DNA from 3 places in the Pseudoalteromonas sp. OF7H-1 genome. Region 3 is predicted to be linked to each of the others. Evidence: predicted binding sites of a transcription regulator. Region 3 holds the regulator's gene; each other region holds the start of a gene.
The links. The regulator FliA, encoded in region 3, starts transcription of late flagellar genes. The targets are predictions, from matches to a motif close to CTAAAGNTNNNNNNNNNNNNGCCGATA.

Region 1 (10,644 bases), on a different contig from region 3:
CCAACGAACATGTTGTCCGCGAACTTTTCGAAGAGCAAGGGCAAGTATTTTCAGTTCGTCTACTTAAGGATAAAAACACAGGCAAACGACGTGGTTTTGGTTTTGTTGAGATGTCTAAGCAAGATGCAGAAAAGGCGATTACTCAACTCAATGAGCGTGAATTTCAACAGCGTACATTAAAAGTAAGAGAAGCAAAGCAAAAGCCTGAAGGTGAGATGGATCACTCACCCGCTTAATTAATCTTTATTTAAATTAATTATAGAGATTACTTCTTTACTATCCATTACTGGTGCCGTTGCATAGAAACACACTTCCGATGCACTCGGCACCTTTTCTCCTACTACTATTTGACTTCCCAACAATGACACTGCACGGTTGGCTATTGCTTTGCCTGAATCAACCAGCTCAACATGCTTCTGTAAGCAATTCTTGATATCGTGAGCTATCAAAGGAAAATGTGTACACCCCAACACTAGCCTATCAACAGTGGCTGGAATGTTAAGCCGAGCTATTTCCACGCACAGTGCCTCTTTATCCAACTCATTATGCCAATAAAAGTGCTCAGCGATCCTTACAAGCTCCGTTGAATGCAAAGTTTCAACTTTACAACCTGAGGTAAAATCCATGATGAGCTTATGCGTATATGCATTATTTGACGTTGCCGGTGTTGCTAATAGTGCGATGTGCTTGGTCTTTGAACTAGATGCAGCAGGCTTAACAGCAGGAACCACACCTATAATTGGTATCTGGGTATGTTTTCTGGCTTCTTCTAATGCGTATGTTGAAGCGGTATTACATGCAATAACGATAAGATCAACATTGTCCAAGTATTGCTGTTGCCAACGAATAAGTCCCTTGATACGTGATTTGATTAGCTCTTGAGGCTGAAGGCCATATGGGAGAAAAGCATTGTCCATAACATAACTAAATGAAACCCCCTGCAAACATGCCTTTAAGTGCGACAGCACACTGGTGCCACCGATCCCCGAATCGAAAACCAAAATATGCGACAAACTTCATACCTCAAATCAATGAAGTATGAAGTTTGCCATGAGTCCTCGCGAAAATAAACTGGCTTAGCTTGTTTGTTTTTGCTCTACTTGCTCTTTATTTAGTTCATTCAGTTTACTAAAAAAGCTACTAGCATAATCCAAAAACTCATTTAGTCTCGACTGACCTTCATTCATCCAAGCAAGCAGGTTTGGCAACTCCTTATCGGCATTGAGTCCCTTAGCCTGCTCTTGCATATCTGCTAACTGCTTATTGAGTGGCATAAATGCCTTCTCTAACTCTTTCATTGGATTGCCTTGCTGATATTGAGCAATCGCAGCTGACGTTTTACTTTGTCTTAGATCCATCGTGAAGTTAGTGATCTGATCGGAATTTAAACTAAGCGACTTTGCCAAATCGAAAGCTTCATCGTATTCACCACCGAAAAACGAGTCACTGACATTACGGATATCTTCCATCATATCGTTAATTGCTTGCTGCTCCTCTTCGTTCAACTCACCATTAACCTTAATTGAGAAACTGACTTCGTGAGAGGACTTAGTGCCATATGCCATGCCATAATCATTACCTTTTTGCGCGACACTCGCAGCGGCCCCCTGAGCATACGCATCGGAGAATGAAATAACGACTTCATCCCCTTCAGCTGTAGTAAATGCATATTCAGCCTGATTAGAAAGGCTCGCAAACTGTGCGGCACTGATCGCTAATGCCTTTGGTGACTTTTCTTCAAACAATTCTTTTTCAAAATCATCTAAACCTTTAAAAATCCCTTCTCGTGATTTTTCAATACCATCTTCGATGTCGGAATTGAAAGCGCCCATGCCTTTTAACTCTTCGCTGGCTTCATCAATACCCTGTAGCACGCCCTTACGTGCCCCATCTAGCATAGATTTCAATTCGTCATCATTTTTGCCGTCGACTTTGGCTTTCTTCACTGCACCCTGAACAAAATCGAGTACATTTTTGACAATAGATTCAAAATCAAATAGTGGCTTGTCTTTTTTATCTTGTGTCGGCTTCTCAATCCCCAACGCTTCTGCAAGCTTATCATCAAGAATTTTAGCTGCTAGCTTAGATTTATTCCCCGCATAGCTGTCTGAATTAATTTGGATATTTGGTCCTATCCCTTTGCTCTTTCCAGGCTTATGCTGCATCGCTGGATTGAGCAACTGATTTAATTGCCCGATTTTCATGGTATGCCCTCCAATATATTAGTTAGATTATCGGCATATTTGCGCAAAGCTAAAGTATAATGATTAAAAAAACAGCAAACCAGACGCATCAGTGATGCTAGACTGGACAAATTAGCAACGCTCCCTAAAATAGCGCCTCTTAATTCAACATAGATGGTTTTAGCATGGCAGTAATAAAAATTGATGATTCAGCATACGAGCAACAGTTAGCAGATAAAGCTGAGCGTATCACAACACAATTTGCACAGTTTGATGCACCTGCACTTGAAGTGTATGAATCTGCAACTCGCCATTACCGCCAGCGCTGTGAATTTAGAGTATGGCATGAGGGTGAAGATCTGTTTCACATCATGTTTGACCAGCAAACAAAAGAAAAGATCCGTGTTGATAGCTTTGATCCTGGTGCACCACTTGTCAATGAAATGATGCAGGTGATGATACATCAGCTGAAAGGCAACGAAATATTGCGTCGTAAACTGTTTCAGATCGACTATCTCACGACGCTGAGCGGTGAAGTACTGATCAGCTTACTTTATCACAAGCAGTTAGATGAAGCGTGGCAAACTGCCATGCAGACATTAAGAGCCGAATTGAAACAAACCTATAAAGTTGATTTTATCGGTCGTGCTAGAAAACAAAAGGTTGTGTTTAGCAACGACTATGTAACTGAAAAACTAAGCGTTAACGGTAAAGAATATATTTATCAGCAGGTTGAGAACAGCTTTACGCAACCGAATGCGGAAGTGAATCAGAAAATGCTAGCTTGGGCGCAGTCCATTAGTGAACCGCTAAGCAACGACCTATTAGAGCTTTATTGTGGTAACGGTAACTTTTCAATCGCATTGGCAGGCTCATTCAATAAAGTGCTGGCTACTGAGATCTCTAAATCATCAGTAAAGTCTGCACAATTTAATATTGCAGCAAATAAAGTCGATAACTTAGATATTATTCGCATGTCGAGTGAAGAGTTTACACAAGCCATGAAAGGGCAGAAGTTTTCTCGATTAGATGGTATTGATTTACAGTCCTATGATTGCCAAACGATCCTTGTCGACCCGCCTCGTGCTGGCATGGATGAATTGACTTGTCGCTTAGTCAGCAACTACGACAACATTATTTATATCTCATGTAATCCAGACACGTTAGAGCGTGACTTAGCCTTGTTATGTGAAACGCATAAAATCGCACGTATGGCGATTTTCGATCAGTTCCCTTATACCCATCATATTGAATCTGGCGTTTACTTAGTGAGAAAGTGATCTCTAACGATTAACGACTGGCTGCCATCGCTGTGATAAGTGCTGGCAGCTGAGTTTCGCTAAAAACCTGAATACCGGATTGCTGTAATAAAGACGCCGTCAGCCCCTGCCCTACTATTTTTTTACCGGTATGACTACCATCGTAAATCAGATTGCTGCCGCAAGACGGACTGGACTCTTTTAACAACGCAAACTTTATATCGTGCTGAAGGCAAGCCGCTAGCGCTTTTTTAGCACCGAGTTCAAACGCGGTGGTAAAATCATCCCCTTGTTTACTCAAAACTTTACCATCTGCTATTTCAGCCGATGGGCGAGGTGTTGGTAAACCACCAGATACTTCGGGGCATAGCGGTAAGACCCAATTTTTTTGCCGCCAATACTGTAATGTATTGTCTTGAAGGCTTTGTGAAGAGGCGTCATACCTCACCGGATAACCTAATAAACAGCTAGAAACTAAAATTTTAAACATAAAAAAGCCCCGCAATAATTGCAGGGCTAGTCTAATACAAATTAGATTTTATTTCTTTGCTAAATAATTCACCAAAGCAGCAATTTGCTCAGGCTTAGTCGTACCAGACTCACGAAGTAATAGCTTGTATTTACCGTTTACCACGAACATTGGTACTCCTGTTAGCGCGCCTTTATCAGAAAGAGTCTTCTGCATTCGTTGCATTTTTGAAGCTTTAGTACGAACAGAGAAACTGGCATAAAGTTTATCAAACTTCTCTTCTTCAACACCTTGTGCAATAAAGATATCTTTTACATCAGCAAGTTCATTGATTTTTGCACGCTTGCCATGGATATGATTAAACATGGCTGCAACTATCTTGTCTTTTTGTGGCAGCACTTCAGCAGTTGCAAGAGCTTGTGCCAACACCTGTTGGATCTCAGGCTCTCTTGGACCGACAAAATCTATATGGCTCTTTTTAAACTTAACGCCCTCGTCCAGCTTTGGTTTAACGTCAACGATTAAATTTTCCATTGCGTTACAGGCTGGACAATAAAAAGAAAAATACTCCATTACCTCAGGCTTTTTCGTGCCACGCTCAGCAATAACTTCATAATGTACACCTTCTTCAAATGGCGCAGCCTGAGCAAGAAGAGGAAGCATTAGTGCAACCGCTAAGCCTTTTAATACTTTCAACATACTAACTTTCTCCAGTCCTTATTTTTTTAATAGATATGCGATCAATTCATCAAGCTGCTCTTGACTCTTGATACCTTTCATTTCGATTCTGTATTTGTCGTTTACGATAAAAGTTGGAACGCCTGTAAGCGCACCCGCTTCAGAAAACTTTTCTTGTGCTTTAAGCATGTTATTTTCCGCACTCACTACTGGCATGCTCGTTACAGCCTGATCAAACTTTTCAGCAGAAATCCCATTTAACTCCATTAGCGTTTTCAAATCTTTAATGTCTAACAGTTTGTTTCTTTCAACATGAATAGCATTAAAAATCTTCTCGGCAATCACATCCGCTTTGCCTGCTTGATCAGCAATAATATAGGCATAGCTTAGGTTGCTCTGCGTTTCTGTAGGAACGCCTCGCAGGAAGTTCACATGGCTTTTTTCAAAGTACGCCCCCTCAGGTAAGTTCTTTTCAATCGCTTTTGCAATTGGCTCAAAGCGGAAACAGTGAGGACAGTAAAAAGAGAAAAACTCAGTAACTTTCTCTGAGTTACTCTGTTCGGTTGTTAAGGTTGTGTAGTGTTCACCTTCGGTAAAGTCTGAAGCCATCGCAGCAATGGGCAAAAGTAATGCAATAAGTGCGATTTTTAATTTTTTTAGCATGTTACTCTCTCTAATTTTAAGGAAATAGGCTCAAACTTGGTTCATCTAATGCAGCAAATTGCTCTTTTAACGCTAGGATCTGTTGTTCCCAGTATTTGTCTGTCGCAAACCAAGAAAAGTTCCGTTCGAATGCAGGATCCTGCCAGCGCTGTGCCAACCAAGCCATATAATTCACCATTCTCATGGCACGTAGCGGCTCAATTAACCCAAGCTCTTTTGAATCAAACGGCATAAATTCTTCGTAACCCATAAGCAGGGTGTCTAACTGTACCAATTGCTCGTTGCGGTCGCCATTTAACATCATCCACAAGTCTTGTATTGCAGGGCCTTGCTGACAATCGTCAAGATCCACCAACATCAATTGATCTCTAGACCACAATAAATTTCCAGCATGGCAATCCCCATGAAGCCGAAGTGTTTTGGCAACTTGATACTTTGAGGTTGCTTTGTTAATAACTTGCTCAAGAATAGTAACAAATGGAGTATGTAGATGACTAGGCACTAACTGGCTTTTTAGCAGTGTTTGTTGCGCATCAATTAAAAAACGCTGGGTATTGAGCTGTGGTCTATGCTCGAATGCTCGCTCAGCCGACAGACAATGCAAGCGCCCTAGGTAGCGACCTAAAATTTCTAAGTGATCTAGATTATCGAGCTCAAACTGACGTCCACCAACGCTTGGAAACAACGTATAGCGATAACCTTCATAAAAATGCAGACTACGCCCAGTAATAAGTAAAGGCGCTACAACAGGCACTTCAGCTTCTTTCGCTGCCAGTGCGAATTCATGCTCTTCTAGAATTTGTTCATCCGTCCAACGCGCTGGGCGGTAAAACTTCACCACATAACGTTTGCCGTCCTCAGCACCAAATTGATAAACACGGTTTTCATAGCTGTTTAAGGCCAATAATCCCGTTGTCGGATATATCTCAAGTGCCTCAATCGCATCTAAAATAAGATCCGGTGTCAACGCGTTAAAACTAAAATCGTTCATAATGTTTATAAAAAAGCGAGGTTTTATACCTCGCTTTTACCTTGTTATCTTCCTTTGAAGAAATTGGTCGGCTGCGCCAGCCGTTCTTCAGGATCGTCTTGGTTAATAAGCACAAACTCAAATTCAGTGACTGGCTTTTTCAAATCATATGGATCAATCACAACAGAGAGTGGCACATCTAATGTCGTGCCTGCTGCTAAGTGCACCTCTTGCTTACCGATCACCTGATAATTACTTAGACCTGTTATTGCAATAGAAAATTTCTGCTCAACTTGCGCTTTGTTTATCACTTTCAAGGTATAGGTATTTTCTACCAATCCCTCAATATTGACACGATAAAGCTGATTTCTATCCCGAATGATATCAAGATCCATCGGCTTACGCATCGCAATGTTCGCAACTAATGCACCAGTGATAACAACCAGAATCAATAAATAACCGATTAATTTACCACGTACTGGTTTGGTCTTTTCGCTAGATGATTCTAAATTGCGCTCTGTAGTGTAAGCAATCAATCCACGCGGGTAGTTCATCTTATCCATAACACCATCGCAGGCATCAATACACGCACCACAGTTGATGCATTCATATTGCAAGCCATTACGAATATCGATACCGGTAGGACACACCTGAACGCACAGGTTGCAATCGATACAATCTCCAAGCCCAAGCTCTTTTGGATCTTGTTTGCGTCCTCGAGGACCTCGACTTTCACCTCGTTCGCTATCATAGGCGACGGTAAATGTATCTTTATCAAACATGGCTGATTGGAAACGAGAGTAAGGACAGATGTGTAAACACATGATTTCCCTCATCCAGCCGGCATTACCATAAGTACAAATGGTAAACACGATAATGCTAATGACGGAATAAAAGCCTGCAGAGAAAGTAAGTAAATCAGGGATCAACGAGCGGATTGGGGTAAAGTAACCAACAAAAGTGATTGCGGTATACAGTGAAAAGAGTATCCAGCTACCATGTTTTGCCGTTTTTCGCCAAAACTTGTCAAAATCCATCGCTCTCTGATCTAGTTTTTTCCGTTGGTTTGCCGTTCCTTCAAACTTTTCTTCAAACCAAATAAAGATAAACGTCCAAACGGTTTGCGGGCAGGTGTAGCCGCACCATACCCGGCCATAGAAGGTGGTCACCAAGAACAGAGCAAATGCCGCTATCATCAGAATAAAAGCAAAGATAGTCAGATCTTGTGGCCATAATGTCATGCCAAAAATATTAAACTTCTGCTCAAAAATATCGAACAACACCGCTTGATGACCGTGAAAGTTTAACCAAGGTAAAGCCATAAATGCCAACATACCAATAAAGCCGATACGCCTTCTTAGCAGTTGATGTAGGCCTGACACCGCCCGGACATATATGCGATTGCGAGGATTAAAACGATCGGGCGTAGAGCTATTGAGCGATTTCCCTTCAGTGCCACCTATTGGCTTTTGAATTTTTACTTCAGACGGTATGTTTTTAACCTTGATTCTTTCGTTCTCCATGGAAGCTCCTTAGTGCTTTGGAACGAGATGCACTTGCTACAGTGACCTTAAAAAATACAGGCTAAACTATTGCAATGTGCCCCATGACATAGTTTAGCGCTTACTATTATACGCTTTGAAACTCTATGATTAATAGTAAGTTGAGCTAAAACCCACCATAAATGATGAGAGACTTGTTGCGACCTGACAGACAAGTTTATTACACTAGGAACAAGATTTTTGTTAGCTAGATCAAATCAGCGTCAGATTATGAAAAAATTCTTAGTATTAGCCATTATAGTCGTTGCTCTGTTTACTGTGGATCATCCATTGATTAAAGAGCCAAGAGATAGATTACTCGGTCAAGGCGTTGAAGTACTCAGCGAGTCCAGCAAAGTACAACGCAGTACGGCTGCAAGGATCGCCAGAGCCAATGTCGTAAAAACAATTACCATGACAGATGACGAAAAGCGCTATATTGACGAAGCCCTTGCAACAGATGAAAAAGTAAGGCTTTTCCACCTCAAGTATTGTAAAGAAAACGACTATAACTTGTATTTTTACGGCCCCGATCTCGTCAAAATCTGTGAAATTGCAGAGCAAGCCATTCATGAAGCGAAGGGATTATAATGGACTTTAGTCAATTAAATAAAAAGTCGGCAAAATCCTTTAATGATCAAAAAGCACTCATCAAAAAGCTTAGTCAGGGACGTGTTGTCAATTGCCCCAGCTGTCAGCAACCCATTGCACTCAGTTTAAGCCAATCGACATCAAATCGAGCTGTGGCACAATGCCAACAGGGTTGCACATTTATCGAGTTAGATCTCGCGTAAAGCATTTTTGATTAATCAAATAGTCCGCTATTCACTGCGGCAACTTCGACTAACTCAGCATAAGAAGCGGCAAACTCGTCAGCCAATTGCGCTTGAGTTAGTTGAAACTCGGTCAGTGACTGTCCTACTTTGTCACAGTAAATCGTTAACTGTTGCTCACCAAGTGCAAAAAGCCCCAGTTGTTCTGTGCTCACTTGCAAAGCTTGTTTAATATCGTCGGCGAGCGGACTGGACATCAATTGCTCATAAAAGGGCGTCGCCGCCATTAAAAACCCTTCGGCCCAATTAATTTTTTGCTCAAGTGGTGTTTCACCACTCCAAGGCAATTGAAATTCAGTTTCGTATACCTGCTCAGAAATTTCATGATGTAAAGCCATCAATGCAAATGCAATACTCTCATCTAGTTCGGGATCTGCGTTGGTTAAAGTCTTAAGCCACTTATCTACCTCGATACCGTTTGGGTCTATACAGGTAGCAAATAAATATCCTTGTAAAAAAGCAATATCAATAGAAAGTTTGCGCGCAGAAAAGTAGTTTTCTAAATTCAGCTGATCAGCTGCAGTAAAAGAGAAGTCGTGCATAGTGTTGCCTTGAACTTAGGCGCCGTATCAGCGCCTACAAAAATGCTTTTATATTAATAACTAACCTGAGATTAGATTAATACCAATTAGTCTTAATACTTGCTCAATTTGAAGGAGCAAATCTGACGCTAACTGCGTTAAAAATTTCTCATTTAGAACAACTAAATAGCAAAATTTTCGCCTTGCCTACATGGATGTAGGTACCTTGGCGATAGCAGGACGCGTAAGCGGTGTTATCGACAAGATTTTCTCGCCTCAAAATAGGTCACTTAATTAAGCAAATTGGTATAACTAAAGTCTGATATGACAGAAGTATATTATAAATTTACTGGGTAGCGACCTTCGCCATCCGGTCTCCCCAAAAACTTAACCGCATCGTGTACTTCTTTTGGTAGACTTGCATCTGGCTTGATATTACCAGACACGCGAAACTGGAAATTGGCAGCTAGTGTCGCATCAGCCTGTAAGCCCAGACGATTTTCAGGGTCTACAACCACGGCAATATCTCCTGATTTACAATCGAGCTGACCACTAAGGTCTCCGATACTAAACCAGCCATTCATGCCTTTAACATCAATATTTGGACTACTTATCTCACCATTTAGTCCTTCGCAATACGGTGCACCACTTTGATACTCCTTCACATTGACGATAACGCGCCCTTTGGCATCAACCGGCAATGGCAGAGTTACTTGATCCATAGCCTGCTCAACACTGAAACGAAGTGAGGCATTATTTACCATCACGGATTTACTTACTAAATTCGATGAGAAATTAGCTTTTCCTGAGATCTCATTTTTATCTCTCGCATTACCAAACTGTACATTGCCTGCCAACTCACCGAGTAGTAATGACGACGGTTCAAGCTCCCACTTAACCTGATTCAATTGAATGTTATTGAATCTCACACCGCTCACTTGACCATGCCAAACAGAACCATTTACTGCGCCTAGCTGCAAATTAGCTGGCAATTGGCCTTTAAAAACTTGCAGCAACACCGCAGCTGGCATAGTAAAAGCACTAAAAATAATAAATGCGAGTAAAAATATAATGAGTAGAGATAGTGTTTTTTTCATAATTATTTCTCTAAAACCAAGCGACTAACACGCACAAAGCCAGGTAAATTCCCTTGTGTAAGGTCTAGGTTTTCTACTTTTACTCCATGCTTATTTGTCAGTTCATCTATCCAAGCAACAAGTTTATTAAATTCCACATCATCGATGGTTAAACGCAAGCTTTCGCCACTAGGTTGCATTTTGCTGATATCAATTTGAAAACGGCCACGGGTGTTATTGACTATCTGGCTGATATTACCGCCGCTGATCACCTGTGCGGGACTGCTAGATTTCAGCTTACTCACGCTTTGACCAACCCAATTTACGAGTTCGTGATTACGTTTTAGCTTAGCTTCGGCATCGCTGACAGCCTGATTCAAAGGTTTGAATATACCCATTATTAGAACAAAAACGATAAAAATAACGCTAGCAACAATCAACAGTTTTTGTT
Region 2 (10,644 bases), on a different contig from region 3:
CTTTTTTATCGATTAGCGCACGTCTAGCTTCTAAGCTCATGGTTTCAGTGTTAATCACCACATTACCCGAAAATTCAGCGCTATCAGTACCTTGTAGTTCTAAGTCATCGGCAACGATATCAATGGCATGTTTGGGCAGCGAGGCTAACGGCTTCCAGTTTTCTGGCTGCATATAGTCTTTACATTGTGCGGCGACAATGTTCGTATTAGCAAAAGCTGTAGAATGAATCGCGGATAATACAGCCAAGCCCCAAATTTTGCGCATTTAATAACCTATTAGCTGAGCATTTAATAATAAGCTCATCATGATAAATGAAAACTGTCGGAAATACAGTAGCATTTAAATATTTACAAGTAGAAGGTGTAATAGTAAATCCATGAATAGTCAAAACCAGCGCGTTGAGTTTATACAGCAAGCAATACATAGCGACGATTTTACGTGTGAGGCTATCACCTCGGATGCCAGTTTCCGCCGTTATTATCGCGTCAAGCGACAAACGATGTCGTGGATCTTGATGGAGACACCAGTCGATAAACTCGATAATGCCCCTTTTATTGGTTTAAATACGGTGTTTGCAGAGCAAGGCCTCAATGTGCCACAAATCCTTGAGAGTAATGAAGAGCAAGGGCTGTTACTGTTACAAGATTTGGGTTCTGAGCATTTGGCCGATAGATTGGCATTGCCTTCTCGGCTAGAGGACTATCGTGCGTTGATAGCGCTTATTCCAGAAATAGCCAAAACACCAAAGAGTGAATGGATGAAGCCCTATGATGCTGATTTCGTTGATATGGAACTTAATATCTTTTACGAGTGGCTTGTAGCAAAATGGCTTGGTTTAACACCCACCGAATATCAACAAGTGCAGTGGCATAATGTGAAGTTGAAGCTCGTCGATGCGATGACTCGCCAGCCGCAGGTTACGATGCATCGAGATTTTCATAGTCGCAACCTGATATGTCATCAGTCTCAGTGGTATCTCATTGATTATCAGGATGCGGTACAAGGACCTGTCACTTATGATGTGGTTTCGCTGTTGCGGGATTGTTATACTCGCCTTGATGCACATGAGTTTACCGAGCTTCAGCAACATAGCTTTGATTGCTTAAAAGCGGCAAATTTATTAGGCGATATGGATTTTAGCTCCTACCAACATTACTTTGACTTAACGGGGATGCAAAGGCACCTTAAAGCTGCCGGGATTTTTACTCGCCTATTGCAGCGAGACGGCAAAGGCGGGTACTTAGAAAATATTTTGCCAACCTTACGCTATCTTGTTGAAGTGGCGAATAAGTATAAAGAATTTCAGTGGCTTGCAAGCTGGCTGGAGAATGACATAATGCCTCAAGCGCAGGCCAAATTAGGCACTAAATAGAAGTAACAATGAAAGCGATAATTTTATCTGCTGGTCGTGGTAAACGCATGATGCCACTGACCGCGAACCAACCAAAACCTATGCTTAACGTCGCAGGAAAACCACTACTTGAGCATCATATCGAGCGTTTAAAAGCGGCTGGGATCTGCGATATTGTGATAAATCTTGCATGGCAAGGTCAGGTGATAAAAGACTATTTCGGCAATGGCATTCACTTCGGTGTCAATATTGAGTACAGCGATGAGCCTGAAGGTGGGTTAGAAACTGCAGGTGGAATAATTCAAGCATTGCCGATGTTATGTGAACAGAATGATAGCTTTATTGTACTCAATGGCGATATTTTTACTGACTATGATGTCAGCAGTCTAATGCAGTTACAGCTCGGTAGCACAGCAGAGGGTCATTGCGAGGCGCACATTGTGTTGGTAGAAAATCCCGAACATAATCCTGAAGGCGATTTTTGCCTTGCCCATCAGCCGCTCAATCAGCAAAAGTATACCTTGTCTGGCATTGGCAAATATCACCAAAGTTTTTTTGCCGAGCTTGGGGCTGGCTTTATAAAACTAGGGCCGTTGCTGCGCAGTGGGCTTGAGCAGCATAAAGTTTCTACTGAACTATATTTGGGCGCATGGGACGACATTGGCACGCCAGAGCGACTAAAAATGATCAACGAAGAGTTAGGGTATAGCGATGTGGGGTAAATTATTAGGCACAATTTTCGGCTTTTTATTTGGTCGTTGGTTAGGCGCTATTTTAGGTTTTTATCTCGGCCATTTATTTGATAAAAGTTTGCGTCAGGATTTTGATAAAGTCGGTGGCTTTCAAGGTTTCATGAAAGGTGAAGATCTGCATGAGCGCCAAGCCTTGTTCTTTTCCAGCTGTTTTTCTGTGATGGGACATATCGCCAAGTCTAATGGCCGAGTCAGTGAAATCCACATTCAAGCTGCGTCTGCGTTTATGAGCGAAATGGGCTTGCAGGGTGAAGAGCGAAAAGAAGCGCAACATGCGTTTACTGCGGGAAAAAGCAGCGACTTTTCGATAAAAGAAGCGGTTACCGATTTTAAAGAAGCTTTTGCTAGACGCTATGACTTGAGGCAGCTGTTTTTAGAGATTCAAATTCAAATGGCATTTTGTGATGGTCATGTGTCTGATGCGGAGAAGGCCTTACTTAAACAGGTGAGCAAGTATTTAGGTTTCGCAGAAACCCACTTTTTGTTCCTGCTAAAGCGCTACCAAGCAGAATTTGAGTTTCGTCGCTCTCAGGCGTCGGGGAGATCGCAACATCAACACCAGCAACAGGGCGGCCGTCAACCAGCACCACAAGATAACGGTTTAAACCGTGCTAAAGCATTGGCTGTACTGGGATTGAGTGAAGGGGCGAATGAGCGTGAAATCAAAAAAGCTTACCGCAAACTGATGTCGCAGCATCACCCTGACAAATTGGTGTCTCAGGGATTACCTAAGCATATGATGGAAGTGGCAAAGCGCAAAAGCCAAGATATTCAGTCTGCCTATGAATATTTAAAAAAGAGCTAACTTGAAACACTATAAGACGCGTAAAAAACCGAGTAATTCCTTTCTGAGCCTTTGATGTTGGAGTGGATCGGTTTTTTCTCCAAAAAGCTCCCGTTGGCGATAATCAAATTTACTGTTTTTTCTCGCCCAGCGGGCTCTGTCCGGCGTATTGTCGACCACAATAGGGTTGTCAAAACTGTAGTAAACATCCAGTAAAGCTGGGCTTACCAAAGAAAGGTTGGATGCCAAGTGCTTTTGCCGCGTTGCATTAGGTAGTTGTGGGCTAACAACGGCAAAGGCATCGATACGTAGATTGGGCAGGGTGGCTAAGTGCTCTCCAAATAAACCTGCGCTATTACCAAATGCGACAACCACCAACTTTTCTGTTTGAGTCATGGACAGGGTGTTATAAAGCACCTCAAAGCGGCTGATCAAGGCCATTTTATATTCGTCGAGATTAGATTCTGAAATGGGTGCAAGCGGTTGCTGAGCCGGTTTTTCAGCATCGGGGAGCGCGATGTCTTGCTCTAGCAGCCTCGGTGCATAAGAAAGGTCCGGCGGAGTAAGGGTATAGGTGTCGTAGCCATCATCGCTTAAGCGTTTTGCAAGAAAGCTTATGCCGCTGTTATTGAGAGGCGGAGTTTGCATGTCTGGTAATAAGATCACGATGCCTTCACGAGCAGCTGCCATATATTCTTGATGAAATACATAAAAGCTTTCGTTTTCGCTTTCCAGCTTTATCAGCTGCGATGGCTCGTAGAAACGATTAGCGTCTTGCTGATAAAGAGAACCAAGTGGTGCTGCATCAATATGTTCTGCTGCAAAAGTCGTCGCGGGTAAAGCGGTAACAAGTAATAAAAGCGTTCTGATGATCATGGTACAAGCGCGTAAAATATCATAATTGGTTATCGACCAGTTAAGCGAAAGCTTTAGCTGTCGCTATTTTTTAGCGTTTTAAGTTAAACTGCTCGGCAGTGGAAATGAAAGGAGAAATTTGTGCAGTATAAAGATAGCAAACGAGACTATCTCTTTATGTTTTTAAAAGGGGCCGGAATGGGGGCTGCGGATGTTGTTCCAGGCGTTTCTGGCGGTACTATCGCTTTTATTACCGGCATCTATGCACGCTTTTTAAATGCCATCAAAAGTGTGAACTTACAGGCTTTGAGCACATTACGCCGTGACGGCCTAAAAGCAACGTGGCAGTACATTGATGGTAGCTTTTTACTGGCGGTATTTTCTGGTTTGCTCATCAGTGCAGCGTCTTTGGCGAAGGTGATCACTTATTTATTGGAAGCACATCAAACATTGGTATGGTCATTTTTCTTTGGTCTTATCGTCGCTTCTTTTATTTATGTTGCAAAACAGGTCTCTCATTGGAACGGCCAAAATATTATTGCCTGCGCAGTTGGTGCTGTCGTGGCCTTTGCTATTACTTCCCTTTCACCAGCTGAAGCACAAGCATCTCATTGGATGTTTTTTATCTCAGGTGCTATTGCCATTTGCGCGATGATCTTACCTGGGATCTCAGGGAGCTTTATTCTACTGTTATTGGGTATGTATGGCCATGTACTCAGTGCGGTGAACCAGCTTGAACTTGGCTTAGTGAGTCTATTCTTACTAGGTTGTATTGTGGGGTTAATGTCGTTTTCGCGCCTACTCAGCTGGCTATTGGCGCACTATCAACAAGTAACGTTTTCGCTACTAGCTGGTTTTTTACTTGGCTCGCTTAATTTATTGTGGCCTTGGAAACAAGTGCTTACGACTTACGTGAATTCCAGTGGTATCGAAAAGCCATTGAGTCAGGCCAATATTTTGCCAGCGCAATATAGTACACTATACGGTCAAGATCCAAATACGCTGGCATGTATTGCGCTTGCCATCGCAGGCCTTGCGCTGATCTTAACCATTGAAAAGATAAGCGAAAAATATTAATAAAATAGACACCTAGAACAATAGACACGCGTTGAGCTTACGTGTCTATTGTTCTAAACCACCCCGTTACAGAAAGTCGCGGCGCTTTTGCGAATGGTGCTACGTAAGTCACAGAATGAATTTTGCTTACATCAAAAACCACCAGTGAATTGAACTTAGGTGCATAACTTTTAGTGGGGGTGCCATCACGTTCAAAAAACTGCAGTAGCCCGCCCCAGTCAGGGTGCCAACTTTTGCTTAGGCTGAGTACATAGGCATAAACCCGGCCCTCAGCTTCAACAATATCATTATGTCGAGTTAAATACTGACCACCAATAAATCGTGTTGCTTGGGCAGAAGTACGGATTATGTTCTGTCCAGATATCGCGGAAAAGCAGGACTGTACAGCGCTACTATTGAGGTTATTGTAGAGCTTTTTCAGAGCCTCAGGGCTCGTCGATTCTATGGAGTGGCGGCCATACATAAAACCAACACCACGTGATGCATAGCTATGTATATCTTCAAGCAAGGCTTGCTGCTCTTGCGGTGTTAAGGCAAGAATATCACTGTCTTTGACTGATTTTGCTGCCCCGTTATGAAACAGTGCTAGCTGGTAGTCTAGGTTACAGAGGCACTCATGTAGATGTTGAGCGTTTGTATCGTCTAGAATATTTTCAATCCGTGCAAAGCCTTCGTTGCTCAATTTTTGCTGTAATTCTGTTTGTTGTTGCTGCGAAAGTTGAAGCATATATACCTACTGCTGATGTATGGGCCTGTTTGTAATACTGTAAACAGGATGCCTTAGACTTCAGTCCAATGCTGATTACTTTTTATCTATGCTAAAGTGAGTTTGGCTGAAATGCCATCCCTCTGCACTCATCGATAGGCAAAAAAATGAAAATCAATGGACTACTGCTATTCTGTTGCGCATGGGTCATATCCGTGATCCCATCACCAGCCTTGGCGGCTCAAGGCACCTTAGATCTTACCAGCTCGACACTCGGCTTGGTTTGTATTGTTGTCTTCGTTTTAGCATACGCACTTGTAATGCTCGAAGAAAAACTTCATATGCGAAAATCAAAGCCAGTGCTTGTGGCGGCAGGCATCATTTGGCTCATGATTGGGGCGTATTACGTCAATCAGGGACAACCCGATGTTACCGAGCATGCGTTTCGGCACAACTTGTTAGAATTTGCGGAGTTGATGTTGTTCTTGCTCGTTGCGATGACTTATATCAACGCGCTAGAGGAGCGCCGTCTTTTTGATGCACTACGAGCGTGGATGATCCAAAAGGGTTTTAGCTATAAGAATCTCTTTTGGATCACTGGGTTCTTATCCTTTTTTATCTCTCCAATTGCAGACAACCTAACCACAGCCTTACTAATGTGTGCCGTGGTGATGAAGGTGGCTGATGGTGACAAAGAGTTTATCAATCTAAGCTGTATCAATATCGTGATAGCAGCCAATGCAGGCGGTGCGTTCAGTCCCTTTGGTGACATTACCACTTTGATGGTATGGCAAGCCGGTATGGTACATTTCAGCGAATTCTTAGCGCTATTTATTCCTTCACTGGTCAATTACATCGTACCAGCACTCGTAATGAGTTATTTTGTGGCGGATAGAAAGCCCAGTGCAGTTTATGAAAGAGTAGAGCTTAAACGCGGCGCTTTAAGAATTTTAACTTTGTTCCTACTGACTGTCGCAACCGCTGTGCTCTCACATAGTTTGCTGCATTTACCACCGGTCCTTGGCATGATGATGGGCCTCGGTTACCTACAGTTTTTTGGTTACTTTCTAAGAATGACATTACCGGGGTCATTAGCAAGAAAGCGAGCGATGGCGGAAAGAGAAGGGGATCAAGAGCGTCTTGAGAAGTTAGGAAGCGTTGTGCCATTTGATGTCTTTAGCAAAGTTTCACGCGCTGAGTGGGATACCTTATTATTCTTCTACGGTATTGTTATGTGTGTTGGTGGTCTTGGGTTTCTCGGTTATTTAAGTTTAATGTCAGAGATATTATATGGTGAATGGTCAGCAACCTATGCCAACGTATTCTTAGGGATTATTTCCGCGGTCATCGATAACATTCCTGTGATGTTTGCGGTGCTGTCGATGCAACCTGAAATGTCACATGGCCATTGGTTGTTGATCACGCTTACGGCTGGGGTAGGGGGGAGTTTACTTTCTATTGGCTCGGCGGCAGGTGTTGCGCTCATGGGGCAAGCTAGAGGCTATTATACTTTTATGGGGCACTTAAAATGGGCACCCGTGATTTTGCTTGGTTATATCGCGAGTATTTTATGTCACCTGTGGCTTAACGAATCTGCTTTTAGCGTGTTTGGCTAGCGCTTACACAAAGTATAGTGAGAGTGAATAATCAATATGTGCTTCACTCTCACTGTATTTATTGCTCGGCGAGGTAGTGCTGATATCGTTGCACCCATTCCTGTGATACTGGTTTATCCATATTCAGCACTTTCTCGACTTCAGTAATTACAATAGCACCATGTATTTTTCCTACCATAACAGGCGTCGCAACTTTAGTGTTTGCTTTGATGCTGCCATTGACCACTTCCACAGCCGCTACCCCTAATTCCGTGGCGAGCATTCTATCTTCAACAGATGGTGCCCCACCGCGTTGAATATGCCCTAACACGCAAAGTGCGCAATTGATATCGGCATTGCTATTTAACTCTGTTTTAAGCGCTTGAGCGCCGCCAGGCCATAAATTTTCGGCCAGTATTATCAAAAAGCTACCGTGTTGATGTTGCTGCTCTATGGCATTTTTGAGATGAGCTAAGACCTGAGAGGTATTCTCTGCCGTGCAATTTTCAAATGAAATGATAGCCTCAGCACCTGTCGCAATACCTACATGGTAAGCAATATGCCCGTTATGACGACCCATCACCTCGGTGATAAAAACTCGCTCAAAAGCATTTGCGGTATCACGGATTTTATCTATTGCGGAGGTGGCGGTATTGATGGCTGTGGAGAAACCAATGGTGTTGTCACACCCTGAAAGGTCATTATCTATAGTACCGGGAATACCAATTAGCTGACCTTGCCAGTGAGCTGCCAGCGCCTGCATTCCCCTAAACGAGCCGTCACCACCAATCACAATAAGTACGTCAATATGGAGCTTTCTCAGGGCATTTGCTGCTTGCAGCACGCCAGAGAGTTCTAGCATCGCAGGGCAGCGGGCACTTTTTAGAATTGTGCCACCAAGTTGGGTGATATCGGTGACGGAAACCGCACTTAGCTCGGTGTACTCTTGATTAATTAGACCATTGTAACCATGAAAAAAGCCAAAGCACTGAAATCCAGATCTCAAGGCACTTAACGTGATAGCCCTAATCGCTGAGTTCATACCGGGCGCATCGCCGCCACTTGTCAGTACTGCTATCCTTTTCGTCATGTCGCCACTCTATTATCGCTTGGTTATTCTTTTTGTATACTACCAGAGTGATTTGAAGACAAGTTGATCGACATTAAAGAGAGAGATTAAATGCGAGGATATAGAAAGGTAAAACGGCATTTAGGTCTACCTAAATGCCGTTTTAATTAACGTTGCGTGACTTTGCTAGCAAGTTCTTCACGTTGTGCGGTCGGTAGGTTATCTACGACGATTTGATAAGAATCATCGATCATTTTCTTTATTTCGTCTTCTGGAATAGTGCCATCTAAGATGACTGTGTTCCAAAGACGCTTATTCATGTGATAACCAGGCACAACAGACGAATACTTGTCTCTAAGCAATAATGCTTCGTCAGGGTCGCATTTTACATTTAACCACCAAACAGGTTCACCATTTTCATCTACTTGCCCCTCTTTCCCCTCAGTTAGAGTTGCAAACATTTTATGCTGAACTTTGTACACATCTACGTCTTGCGCAAAAGGCTTAGTGATAAAGGTTGCAGGCTTGGCCTGCAAATATTCATGTACGCTTTTCTGATCCATAGCCCGTGTCCTTGAAGTAACAGTTAATACTACATGAGAGTAAGTTTAGCAGCTCTTGTGATAATACTGTAATCGTCTATCAGTAAAAACTATCAGAAAGTCTATACTATGGCGTTATAACGCAGACAATTATTGAATAACTGACCGTTTTATATCGGTTTAACTCACAGTTGACGATTAAAATAAGTACAGTGTGTAAAAGCACTAAAATTTCAGTCGTCTACAATATTAGAAAAGCTAACTTTTAATTTCCAGTTAAGGACTAAGTTGGCTTCACAAATTATGCTAAAAATACACTCATAACCTAAGTGGACTAAGCTAGGAAATCATTGCCAGTTGACCGTAAAAAATTTCCCACTTGTCTCTGTTTCCCAAATTAGGAAAAGTTACGGCATAACATCCCTTGTGCAATGCTATACCTCTAAACAGTCCGCTATTAAATTAAATAATACAAAAATATGCAACAATAATTTCTTCATTGATTAAATATTAAACGTTGTGTAGACTCATCGGCCGCATTAGTAAATAGTATCGAAATGTGATGTTTCTTTCCTAATAAAGAATGTTTTAGTTTTCTTATTGAATTAAAAAACCGAGGAGTATCAGTGGCTTTTGGAATAATTTCAGCTTTATGTGTGATGGTAATGTATCTTCAAACTCTATGGACTGGAATGCCAAGAAAACGCTGGTTAAGTTTGGCCGTAGTAACAGGCCCCGCGGCGTTAATTCTGTTTCGAGTGCACTATCGCAGAGCGTGGATGCGTCGCTGCGCAAATTTAGTTAGTTGGAAAGCGTAAAGTGGTTAGGTCAAATGAAACTAGACTATTGCACCAGCTGTAGGTTTGGCTTTTCACTCGGGGTGTGTTGCTTTAAAAATTGTTCAAATTCACTGCTTGAAAGCGGTTTTGAATAGTAATAGCCTTGAACTGTTTGGCAGTTTAGCTGCTCTAAAATATTAAGTTGTTCTTCATTTTCAACCCCTTCCGCAACAACGTGAAGATCTAAGTTATGCGCGATAGTGACAATAGAGTCAACCATGTTTCTACCGCGCTCGTTACCCATATCGTCGATAAATGCTTTATCGACCTTGAGTGTATTTAGCGGAAATTGCTTGAGATAAGCCAGTGACGAATAGCCAGTACCAAAGTCATCCATGGCTAAGTGTATCCCTCTAGCACTAAGTGAGCGCATTATCGAAATTGCTTCTTTTGGATCGTCCATCACCGTTCCTTCTGTGATTTCTAACTCAAGAAAATAAGAAGGAAGTTGATTTTTTTGCAAGATAATGTCGATACGAGTGGTTAGATCCGGCAAGCTAAACTGTTTTGCTGATAAATTAACCGCAACTCTGCCATTGAACAGTCCTTTATCAATCCAGCGCTTAACATCACGGCATGCTTTGTCTAAAACGACTTCACCAATTTCGATGATCTGTCCGGTTTCTTCTGCGATAGGGATGAATACACCAGGACTTATTACCCCCTTTTTTGGGGTAATGAAACGGACTAGCGCTTCCATGCCAACCAGTTCACCGGTTTTAATATTCATTTTTGGCTGATAGTAGACAACAAAGTGATCTTCTTTGAGGCCATAGCGCATTAAGTTTTCAATTTGCAGACGCTTAACCGCTTGCTCGTTCATGGAATCATTAAAGAATAAATAATGGTTACCCTTTTGCTTGGCATGATACATAGCCGTATCTGCATTTTTCAGCAGACTTTCAGGAGACTTACCATCTTCAGGGCACAGTACAATTCCAACAGAAGAGGTGATCACTAACTCGTGATTAGCAATTTTAAAAGGTGTCGCAATCGCCGCTAGAAATTGTTTTGCTGTACGTGTAATCGTGTGAATATCATTGGTGCCTGAAATCACCAGCGCAAATTCGTCA
Region 3 (10,644 bases):
TGCTAACAGTCCCCAGTTACTATCCCCAAGCGTAATCAAATACTGGTAATCCAGAGCATCTTCTAATTTTGGTGTTAACTTCTCAGGCATTACCCATCGCGCAGTATCAACAACATTAAGCTTTTCTTCACGATTTAGCATCACGCCTTTAAACCATTTAGGTTTACCAAAGAGTTGATTGACTTCACCCAGTTGGTGTATTCCCCCAAGTGATTTAAGCGGAACCGCCAGTGTTAAGCCTGCAACTTCAAAAAACAATGCCTGAAATTCACCTTCTTGATAGGCTTCCCTTGCAGAAACGGATTCTATCGTTGTCTGTTCTTTGATAATAGATGTATTTTCAGTGACTTCAAGATCTTGAGCTAATTTACTCGGTTGTTCTTCAATAACTTCACTCACCGACTCCTGAGGCTCTGTAGCAACGACAACTGGAAGGTCTGTATCCTCAAGTTCGGATTCCGGCTCTTTTACTTGTTCAAGTAGCTTTGCAACCGGTGATAATTCGCATTGTTCAATCTCTGGCTCCTCTTGTAATAGGGCGCCAAGATACTGCTTCATCACCTTTTCATTTGCAAATAAATGCTTACTCATTATGCTCTCTAGCTTAACTGCTTCAAATAGTCCAAAAGTGCACGATAAGCGAACACGCCTCGTGATTTAGGACAAAATTGTACTGGGACTTGCTGTGCAAGACTCGCATCCCTAAATTTAGTATCTACAGGAACCACACCTGGCCAAACAGCCTCTTTGTATGTTGCTAGCAACGTTTTATACGCCTCCAACGACGCTTTGGTCCGTTTATCATACATAGTTGGAATGATAGTATATTGATACTGTTTCTGCTGTGAAGACTGCATCAGCTCCATCGTGCGCATCATTCTATCTAGTCCCTTCAATGCCAAAAATTCAGTTTGGACAGGTACTAAAATTCGCTCACTCGCTGCTAATGCGTTAACCATCAGTACCCCAAGCACTGGTGGGCAGTCTAAAATAGCATAGTCATATTGATCCGCTATTTTTTCGAGCGATTTCTTTAAGATAAGCCCCATGCCCGTTTTATTACCCATACTACGATCAAGCGTAGCAATGGCCATAGTGGCAGGCAAAATATCAAGATTCTCTATGGTTGATGGGCAAAGAGACTGTAAAATTTCTTCACTCGTCATGCTGCTGCCGCGTGCAAAAATATCATACACACTGACTTCTAACTCTTCAGAATCAATACCAAAGTAATATGTCAGTGAAGCATGTGGATCAGTATCAATAAGCAAAACTCGGTGACCCTGTTCAGCAAGAATGCCTCCTAAGCTCACCGTCGTCGTGGTTTTACCCACACCACCTTTTTGATTTGCTACTGTCCAAATTTTCACTCTATATTCCTTCGCTTATCTCTATTGATTTCGTTCAATAGATACTATACCAACTCAGTGTTATTCATTCTTTTTAGACGTTTGATATTTACAAGCTTCAAGCAAAGCAACCAAGTGATGACTTAGTCTATTGATTACCCGCTTCTTTATTAATTCTCGCAGCAAAGTCTTGTAGGGCGATACTATCCGACGAAAGTCCAGCGCCAGCGACAGCTTGAGGCATACCATAAACAACACAAGTCGCTTCATCTTGCGCCCATATAGTGGCCCCTACCTGTTTTAGCATACGAGCACCATCTCGGCCATCTGCGCCCATTCCCGTTAAGACAATCGCTAACGTGTCGCCACCATAAGCTTTTGCAACACTTGCAAATGTCACATCAACGCTGGGTTTATAGGTGATCCTTGGACTATCATCTTCGAACACTTTTAGTGTCTTACTACCACCGCGATTTTCAACCAGCATTTGCTTACCGCCAGGGGCTAAATAGGCCACCCCAGGCATTAATCTATCACCTTGCTCGGCTTCCTTAACCTTAATCTGGCATAAACTATTCAATCTTGCTGCAAACGCAGGTGTAAATGCGGCCGGCATATGCTGGATAAGTAAAATTGGATGAGGAAAGTTTGCAGGCAACTGAGTTAGTATTGTTTGCAGTGCAACGGGTCCACCTGTTGATGTACCAATTGCAACCAGTCCATATTTCTTACCCGATGCTCTAGCACCCGCAGCACTAGACGTACCACCAGATACAGGCCTCTGAAAACTTCTATCCGGTTGAGGGATCGTTGCTCGTCCTGTATCAGCGCGAGTTGCTCTAGACTCGACGCGCTTTGGCGGAGTCGCAATAGTAGGGCGAGTAAAACGGCTAACGCGACGGCGGCCAATTTCCTTTACCTTATTTTGTAACGACTTAATTGCTTCTTCGCTATTACGAGCGATGTCTTCAAACTTTTTCGGTAAAAAATCTACAGCCCCCGCATCCAGTGCATCTAACGTAGCACTAGCGCCTTCACGAGTTAACGAAGAAAACATTAAGATTGGGGTCGGAGTGGCCTGCATGATCTGCTTTACCGCACTGATCCCATCAAGCACAGGCATTTCCACGTCCATCGTAATTACGTCTGGCCGCAATGAAGCGGCCTTTTCAACCGCCTCCTTGCCATTAACTGCGAAATCTATAACTTTGATTTCACTGTCTTTTTCTAAAATTTCACTGACTCGACGACGAAAAAAACTAGAATCGTCTACGACTAACACTTTAACTGCCATTGGCAACGCTCTTTAATTTGCTCTACAGCAGAGCAGCAAATGCCGCTCTAGAATTCGAACTACGCCTAATAAAATTAGGCGTAGTGTTTTAATAAGTTGGGGACATCAAGGATTAGCGCTATACCACCATCAGATGTGATGGTAGCACCGGCCATACCTGGTGTACCTTGTAATAACGCATCTAGTGGTTTGATTACGACTTCCTCTTGGCCTATAAGAGAATCAACCACAAAACCGACTTGTTTAGTGCCAATTTGCGCAATGACAACATGGCCTTCAGCCTTTCTCATGCCCCTGTTCGCACCTTTTACCAACCAATGTTCAAGATAAAATAACGGAATTGCTTTTTCTCTCACTATGATAGTCAACTGACCATCAACCACATTCGTTTTTGTCAAATCTAAATGGAAGATCTCGTTCACGCCGGCAAGTGGTAACGCAAACGTTTGCTCTCCAACGACCACCATCAAGGTAGGCAAAATAGCCAGTGTAAGCGGTACCTTAATCTCTAATACGGTACCAACACCCAATTCTGATTGGATATTTACCGAGCCATTCAATTGAGTGATCTTCGTTTTAACAACGTCCATCCCAACACCACGACCAGAAATGTCTGAAATTTGCTCTTTTGTTGAGAACCCTGGTGCGAAGATCAAATTATAGGCTTCAGTATCGGACAGTCGGCTTGCTTGATCGGAGTCAATCACGCCTTTATTTATAGCAATCTTTTTGAGCTTTTCAGGGTCCATACCGGCACCATCATCTCGAATCGTGAGAAGAATGTGATCTCCCTCTTGAGATGCTGACAATGTGACTGTACCCATTCTTGGTTTGCCAGACGCTTCACGTACGTCAGGCATTTCAATACCGTGATCTACTGAGTTTCTCACTAAGTGGACCAGTGGATCTGCAAGCGCTTCAACCAAATTTTTATCTAAATCCGTCTCTTCGCCCTGTAAAACTAGGTTGATTTCTTTTTTCAAGCTGCGAGCAAGGTCTCTCACTACTCGAGGAAAGCGACCAAATACCTTTTTGATTGGCTGCATCCGCGTTTTCATCACGGCGCCCTGCAAATCAGCAGTGACTACATCAAGGTTCGAAATAGCTTTACCCATGCTTTCGCTGTTGGTGTTATTCGCTAAGCTAACCAAACGGTTACGAACCAATACTAATTCGCCAACCATATTCATGATTTCATCAAGACGTTTAGTATCAACTCGGACCGTGGTCTCAGCTTGTGCCGCAGGTTTCTTCGCAGCGGCTGGTGTGGAAGCTTTTGCAGCCTCGGGCTCTTTTTGCGGTGCTGGTGCTGGAGTCGCAGGCTTAGCTTCAACTTTGGGCGCAGGCTTTGGCGCAGGTTTCGGCGCTGGCGCGGCTTTAACAGGCTCTGGTTGCGCAGGTTTAGTCTCTGAAACCTCTACTGGCGATTCATCGACCGCTTTAGGTGCACTGCCTTTACCATGAAGCTCGTCCAACAAAGCTTCAAACTCATCGTCGGTAATTTCTTCGTCGCCAGTAGACCCACTTGGGGCTGCTGGTGAGGTTGATTTAGCCTTAGGTTCACTCGCTTCTGGGGCAACAGCATCTTCTGCATTTGGTGCTCCACCGAATTTACCAACACCATGAAGTTCATCTAAGAGGTTATCGAATTCGTCATCAGTGATATCACCATCATCTGTGGTTGATACAGCTTCAGGTTTAGTTGCCGGAGCAACAGCAGGCGCATTACCCGAACCGTGTAATTCATCTAAAAGATTTTCAAATTCTTCTTCTGTTATCTCATCGATGCTGGAGCCGCTATCATCGCCTGAACCAACATCGGCGTCGAATAAAATATCATCAGCACTTAAATCTGGCACCACAGGTTCTGGCTCAGAAGTAGGTTCGTCAATCACTTCACTGACTTCGTCTTCAGATGCAGGCTGGCTAAGTTTGTGGAGTGTTTCAAGCAACACAGGGTCGGCCGCTTCTGGTTCCTCACGGTTTTGAATACAAGCGAACATTTCGTTGATCGTATCCAAAGATTGCAAAATAACATCCATCAGTTCGGAAGTTACTTTTCGTTGCCCTTGTCGTAGTACATCAAACACGTTTTCCGCACCGTGACAGGCATCGACCAGTTCGGTCATACCTAGGAAGCCAGCCCCACCTTTTACGGTATGGAAGCCACGGAAAATCGCATTGAGAAGTTCTTTATCTTCAGGATTATTTTCTAGTTCAACAAGCTGTTCAGATAACAGTTCTAATATTTCGCCTGCTTCAACAAGAAAGTCCTGCAAGATATCTTCATCGACTTCAAAGCTCATACACACTCTCCAACTAGAAGCCTAAACTAGATAGCAAGTCATCGACTTCGTCTTGACCAGAAACCACGTCATCTCGCGATTCAGCGTCAATAATTGGACCTTCAGGTCCAGACAATTCATCACTGATAGTCTCGGTTGTTTTTATTTCGTTTTCATTCGCTTTCACAGCAGTTGAAGGCGCTTCATCTGAAGTACCAAAAACAGTCAGGAGGTGAATGAGACTATCTTCTACTTCTCTCACAAGCTCAATGACGCGCCGAATAACCTGCCCAGTCAAATCCTGATAGTCCTGAGCCATCAGCACATTCGTCATTAAACCTTGTAATTCGTCTGTACGTGTCTTTGAAGTCTGCATAAAGCTGTCGAGATCATGACACAGAGATTTAAACTCACCGAGTTGAATGTCTCTGCTCATCAATCGATCCCAAGTGGGCTTTATTTGCGCTAACTCATCCGCTAGGTTCTGCGCAAGAGGTAAGCTTTCTTCGACCGCGTCCATCGTTTTGTTAGCAGCGCTTTCTGTCATTTCCATAACATAATTAAGACGCTGCTTGGCGTCAGGAATAGCCTCTGTCGTGAGATCTGCGAGGCGAGTATCCAGCTCAAAGTTCTTCAAGGACTCGTGTAATTGGCGAGTCAGCTTTCCGACTTCTGCAAATAACTCCGATTGCTCTTTGTTAGCAGCTTCTAAAATCAGCTGGTCAGCTTTTTCTTGTTCACCTTGCTCTAGAAGCTCAACAAGTTGCTTAGCTTGTTCAAGTGTAATTTGAGGCGCAGCATTTACAGACATAGGCCATATCCCCTTGCTGTTAGCCTAGTCGCTCAAATACTTTTTCAAGCTTAGTTTTGAGCGTACCTGCAGTAAACGGTTTAACAATATATCCGTTCACCCCAGCTTGCGCTGCTGCAACAATTTGTTCTTTTTTTGCTTCTGCGGTAACCATCAACACTGGAATGTGCTTAAGCTTTTCATCTGCGCGTATTGCACGAAGCAAATCAATACCTTGCATGCCCGGCATATTCCAATCAGTTACTACAAAGTCAAACTCCTGATTTTGTAGCATCGGAAGTGCTGTACTACCATCATCAGCTTCTTGAACATTGGTAAAGCCTAAATCTCTTAATAGGTTTTTGATTATTCTTCTCATAGTAGAGAAATCATCAACCACGAGAATCTTCATGTTCTTATCCAAAACTTCCTCCAGTGAGGTTCGAACCCAACTATTTTATGTACTCTAATTTATCCAGTCATTGATTTTAGCTTTAAGCTTTATCATTGCCTGACCGTGAATTTGGCTTACTCGAGATTCACTGACATCAAGGATGGCACCAATCTCTTTTAAATTCATTTCGTCGTTATAGTAAAGTGATAAAACCAGAGCATCCCTTTCGGGTAACGCTTTGATAGCATTTACTAAAGACTCGTTAAAACGTTCATTTTTAACGTTATTAAACGGTTTGTCTAGCGCAAAATCGCTGTTTGCTGGGGTTATCACGTCTTCATCAACCCCAAGATCCTCAATACCGATGACTTTACTTGCATTTACATCATGTAAAATATGATGGTACTCATCTAGAGATATATCAAGTTTTTCAGCGATTTCAGTGTCTTTTGGTTCTCGACCAAGGAGAGATTCTAACTCGGAGATAGCCTCTGCAACCATTCTGCTATTTTTGTGAACAGAACGAGGCGCCCAATCACCACGACGGATTTCATCCAGCATTGCGCCTCGAATACGGATCCCGGCAAAGGTCTCGAAACTAGCGCCTTTAGTTGCATCGAAATTTTTAGATGCTTCAATCAATCCAATCATACCTGACTGGATCAGATCGTCGAGTTGCACACTTGCCGGAAGTCGAGCAATCAGGTGACATGCCACTTTTTTGACAAGTGGAGCATGCCGTTCAACCACCTTATGAATGTGGTCTGAAGTTTGATATCCCGCAGCTCTATTGACCGGAGAAGCCATAATCACCCGTTTACAAGTTGTTCAATGAAAAATTCTAGATGACCAGAAGGTTGATGCGGAATTGGCCATTTAACTGCCTTAGCAGCTAGTCCCTTAATCGCAATCGCCGCAGGGGAACTCGGAAATAAATCCACGATAGCTCTTTGTCTGCGAGAAGATTTACGCATGTTTTCGTCAAACGGTACGGTGGCCACTAATTCCAGTGCTACATCAAGAAAACGGTCTGTAACTTTTGAAAGTTTAGCAAATAATTCTTGCCCTTCACGCATACTGCGGACCATGTTGGCAACAATTTTAAAACGATAGACACCATGCTCTCTGCTCAAAACTTTGATCAACGCGTAAGCATCTGTAATGGAAGTCGGTTCATCACACACCACAACCATCACATCTTGTGCAGCTCGAGAGAAGCTCAGAACCATATCTGAGATACCAGCTGCGGTATCAACAATTAAGACATCAAATTGCGTGTTAAGCTCGCTAAATGCACGAATAAGTCCTGCATGCTCTGCGGGAGTCAGCTCTACCATACTTTGAGAGCCTGAGGTCGCCGGTACAATTTTAATTCCAGCGGGACCTTCTACGAGAATCTCATCTAGTTCACATTCACCCGACAACACGTGCGACAGATTTTTTTCTACCCTTAGACCTAACATCACATCACAGTTTGCCAAGCCCAAGTCCGCATCTAAAACGAGAACTCGCTGTCCTTGTTGGCCCATAGCGATGGCAGTATTGAGCGAGACGTTGGTTTTACCCACCCCACCTTTTCCACCGGTCACGGCTATTACTTTTACACCCTGGTTGCTATTTTGACTCATTCTACGCAGGCCACTTGCTTGATCTAAAACTGTGTTAATCATACATTCCTACTGACTCTGACGCTACAGGTACACGTCGAGAGTGCTGTGCTTTTATTCTTTTTAAATACAATTGCTCAGCCTTTTTTACTAGCTTTTGAGCATTTGCTACGCGAATGTCTTCTGGCACTCGCTGACCGTTGGTAAGATACCCTATTGGCAAGCGATTTTGAATCGCTATGCTAATTATCTCACCTAAACTTAGACTTTCATCAAGTTTTGTGAAAATACAGCCACTTAAATTTACTTTTTTGAAGTGTCTTACTGTTTCTTGTAACACATTCATCTGTGCTGTCGCACTTAATACTAAATAGCTGCGAATATCTACTCTCGCGCTACGCATAAGTGTATTTAACTGTTCAGTTAAGCGCAAATCTCTTTGACTCATTCCCGCCGTATCTATTAATACTAGACGCTTATTGCGTAAATGATAAAGCACTTCTGCAAGTTCATTTGCATCTTTAACTTGCTTAACCGGACAACCAATGATTCTACCATAGGTAGCTAACTGCTCGTAAGCGCCTATTCTGTAGGTATCAGTCGTTATTAACGCTACTTTATCTGCACCGTATTTTTGTGCACCTAATGCCGCTAATTTTGCAACCGTTGTGGTTTTACCAACACCAGTTGGACCCACCATCGCAAATACGCCACCTTGACGAAGAATATCATTGTTAGTGGTGTGCATTTGGTTGATCACCATGTTTAACAATGCATTCCAGGCTTCTTTACGAGAAACATCATCAGGGATAAAGCATGCCATTTGCTCAGCAACGTCTTTGTCTATGCCCATTCCTTCCAGACGATCTACAAGACACGCACGGGTTGGATCGCGACGAGCCATTTCTTGTTTCATTAGACCAGATACTTGATGTTCAAGTAATTGACGAATAGCGTTCATTTCTTCGCGCATTGCACTCATTTCGTCAGGCTTGGCATTTAACTCAGGTAAATCATCACCAAAACCGTTGTCTAACTCATCCGACTCGCCCCAATGCTGTGGCTGCTCAAATGCATCATCATCAAAGTCAAAAGATTGGCGACGAAATTGCTGTGGCTTCGCTTGGTGCGTCGGTGCAGCAGTTTGTGTTTTACGTTGGCTGCTTAACATTTGCTCTGTATCTATCCCCGACTGGGAGAACATAGAAGCAAGTTCTGGTGAGCGTGGGCGCGGTGCCTGACGCTCAAGCAATGCTTCTAAGCTATCAGCAACTTGCGCTTGCTTTGCTGGCTGTGCTTGGCGAGGCTCCGGACGGGCAAAGCGAGTCTGTGCTTCTCTTGGGGCTGCTGCATGGGTCGCTGGTGCTTGCTTAGCAGGTGCAGCAGTACGGTCATTATCAATTGCTGCGACGATTTCAACACCATCCGCTAACTTTTTGTTAGACATAATGACAGCATCTGCACCAAGCTCTTCTTTTACTTCATTTAAAGCCGTACGCATATCTTTTGCGAAGAAACGTTTAATTTTCATGTTACAGCCCCTTTATCCTCTATTGTCCAACCGAGCTCACTATCTTAATTTGTCTTTCTTCCGGCACTTCTTGATATGACATCACTCTAAGACCTGGAATTGTATGTTTAACAAATCGAGATAACACACTTCTTAACATACCTGAGGTTAATAAGATGGACGGTTCCCCTAGCATTTCTTGGTTGTGATGTGCTTCTCTTAATGATTCTTGAAGCCTCTCAGCCAAGCCAGGTTCAATACCTGCCCCCTCATCACCTGCGTTCTGAAGTGACTGATGCAACATCTGTTCCAACTCAGGCGCCAATGTTATGACAGGAATTTCTTCTTCGCTTCCAACGGCATCTTGAACAATCAATCTACGTAATGAAATTCTTACCGCAGCCGTTAATACATCAGGGTCTTGGCTACGTGGTCCGTACTCAACTAAGGTTTGTACAATCGAGCGCATATCTCGAATTGCAACGCCCTCATTAAGCAGATTTTGTAGCACTTTTACCACGGTAGTGAGCGGTAAAATATCAGGTACTAAGCCTTCTACTAATCTAGGGTGACTTTTCGCAAGCATATCTAATAGATTTTGTACCTCTTCATGACCAAGTAATAGTGACGCATTATTCGTTAATAATTGACTAATATGTGTTGCCACCACAGTTGCAGCATCTACTACTGTATAGCCAAGTGAATGCGCCTCATCTTTTTGGTCTGGCTTAATCCATACTGCATCTAGGCCAAATGCAGGATCTTTAGTCTCTATGCCTTTAATCGGCCCAAACACCTGCCCTGGGTTAATTGCGAGCTCATCGCCATGCTTCAACTCACCGGTTCCTGAGCCAACTCCCATTAAAGTAATATTGTATGCATTTGGATCTAATTCTAGGTTATCGCGGATATGTACCGGCGGTACTAAAAAGCCCAGTTCCTGAGATAGCTTTTTACGCACCCCTTTAATACGACTGAGAAGCTCCCCGCCTTGGGCTTGGTCAACTAGAGGAATTAGGCGATAACCTACCTCTAAACCAATCACATCAACAGGTTGTACATCATCCCAACCAAGCTCTTTTTGATCTTGTTGATGGCCTCCTTTGGCGGCAGGCCCTTTGGCAGCTTGTTCCGCCTTTTCAATCTCCGCCTTTTTCTTTTGCTGACTTGTGTAATAGGCTATATAGCCAAGTAATACGCCTAATCCTAAGAAGGCAACATGTGGCATGCCTGGAACGAGTCCCATGGTGATCAAAATGCCTGACGCGATAGCCAGCGACTTTTCATTACCCAGTTGGTTTTTAAACTGATCGCCCATGTTGTGCGATTCATTTTGACGCGTTACGACAATTGCAGTGCCAATTGAGAGTAAAAGAGAAGGAATTTGCGCGACCAGACCGTCACCGATTGTCAGC

Region 1: a site for FliA is predicted at 2,233-2,259, ahead of MHN30_RS22275 (DUF5610 domain-containing protein). Genes of this name have one in related genera too.
Region 2: a site for FliA is predicted at 3,795-3,821, ahead of MHN30_RS00090 (DUF3530 family protein). Genes of this name have one in related genera too.

Annotation. Positions count from the first base shown of each region.
Region 1 covers NZ_JAKRFX010000026.1:603-11,246, forward strand. The annotation lists gene MHN30_RS22265 (RNA-binding protein) at 1-236, shown strand, start outside; gene murI (glutamate racemase) at 237-1,013, opposite strand; gene MHN30_RS22275 (DUF5610 domain-containing protein) at 1,077-2,204, opposite strand; gene trmA (tRNA (uridine(54)-C5)-methyltransferase TrmA) at 2,369-3,463, shown strand; gene MHN30_RS22285 (DUF523 domain-containing protein) at 3,474-3,932, opposite strand; gene MHN30_RS22290 (thiol:disulfide interchange protein DsbA/DsbL) at 3,981-4,610, opposite strand; gene MHN30_RS22295 (thiol:disulfide interchange protein DsbA/DsbL) at 4,629-5,252, opposite strand; gene MHN30_RS22300 (serine/threonine protein kinase) at 5,269-6,243, opposite strand; gene ccoG (cytochrome c oxidase accessory protein CcoG) at 6,288-7,745, opposite strand; gene MHN30_RS22310 (hypothetical protein) at 7,995-8,354, shown strand; gene MHN30_RS22315 (hypothetical protein) at 8,354-8,557, shown strand; gene MHN30_RS22320 (UPF0149 family protein) at 8,569-9,138, opposite strand; gene MHN30_RS22325 (type II secretion system protein N) at 9,456-10,214, opposite strand; gene MHN30_RS22330 (type II secretion system protein M) at 10,217-10,644, opposite strand, start outside.
Region 2 covers NZ_JAKRFX010000001.1:16,914-27,557, forward strand. The annotation lists gene lptD (LPS assembly protein LptD) at 1-265, opposite strand, end outside; gene MHN30_RS00075 (phosphotransferase) at 378-1,373, shown strand; gene murU (N-acetylmuramate alpha-1-phosphate uridylyltransferase MurU) at 1,382-2,074, shown strand; gene djlA (co-chaperone DjlA) at 2,064-2,909, shown strand; gene MHN30_RS00090 (DUF3530 family protein) at 2,919-3,764, opposite strand; gene MHN30_RS00095 (DUF368 domain-containing protein) at 3,885-4,820, shown strand; gene MHN30_RS00100 (2OG-Fe(II) oxygenase family protein) at 4,858-5,547, opposite strand; gene nhaD (sodium:proton antiporter NhaD) at 5,694-7,142, shown strand; gene MHN30_RS00110 (ATP-dependent 6-phosphofructokinase) at 7,201-8,211, opposite strand; gene MHN30_RS00115 (MmcQ/YjbR family DNA-binding protein) at 8,358-8,753, opposite strand; gene MHN30_RS00120 (hypothetical protein) at 9,359-9,550, shown strand; gene MHN30_RS00125 (bifunctional diguanylate cyclase/phosphodiesterase) at 9,576-10,644, opposite strand, start outside.
Region 3 covers NZ_JAKRFX010000002.1:277,376-288,019, reverse strand. The annotation lists gene MHN30_RS03405 (chemotaxis protein CheW) at 1-591, opposite strand, end outside; gene MHN30_RS03400 (ParA family protein) at 600-1,370, opposite strand; gene MHN30_RS03395 (chemotaxis response regulator protein-glutamate methylesterase) at 1,498-2,643, opposite strand; gene MHN30_RS03390 (chemotaxis protein CheA) at 2,718-4,949, opposite strand; gene MHN30_RS03385 (protein phosphatase CheZ) at 4,963-5,739, opposite strand; gene cheY (chemotaxis response regulator CheY) at 5,759-6,142, opposite strand; gene MHN30_RS03375 (RNA polymerase sigma factor FliA) at 6,185-6,919, opposite strand; gene MHN30_RS03370 (MinD/ParA family protein) at 6,922-7,782, opposite strand; gene flhF (flagellar biosynthesis protein FlhF) at 7,775-9,250, opposite strand; gene flhA (flagellar biosynthesis protein FlhA) at 9,270-10,644, opposite strand, start outside.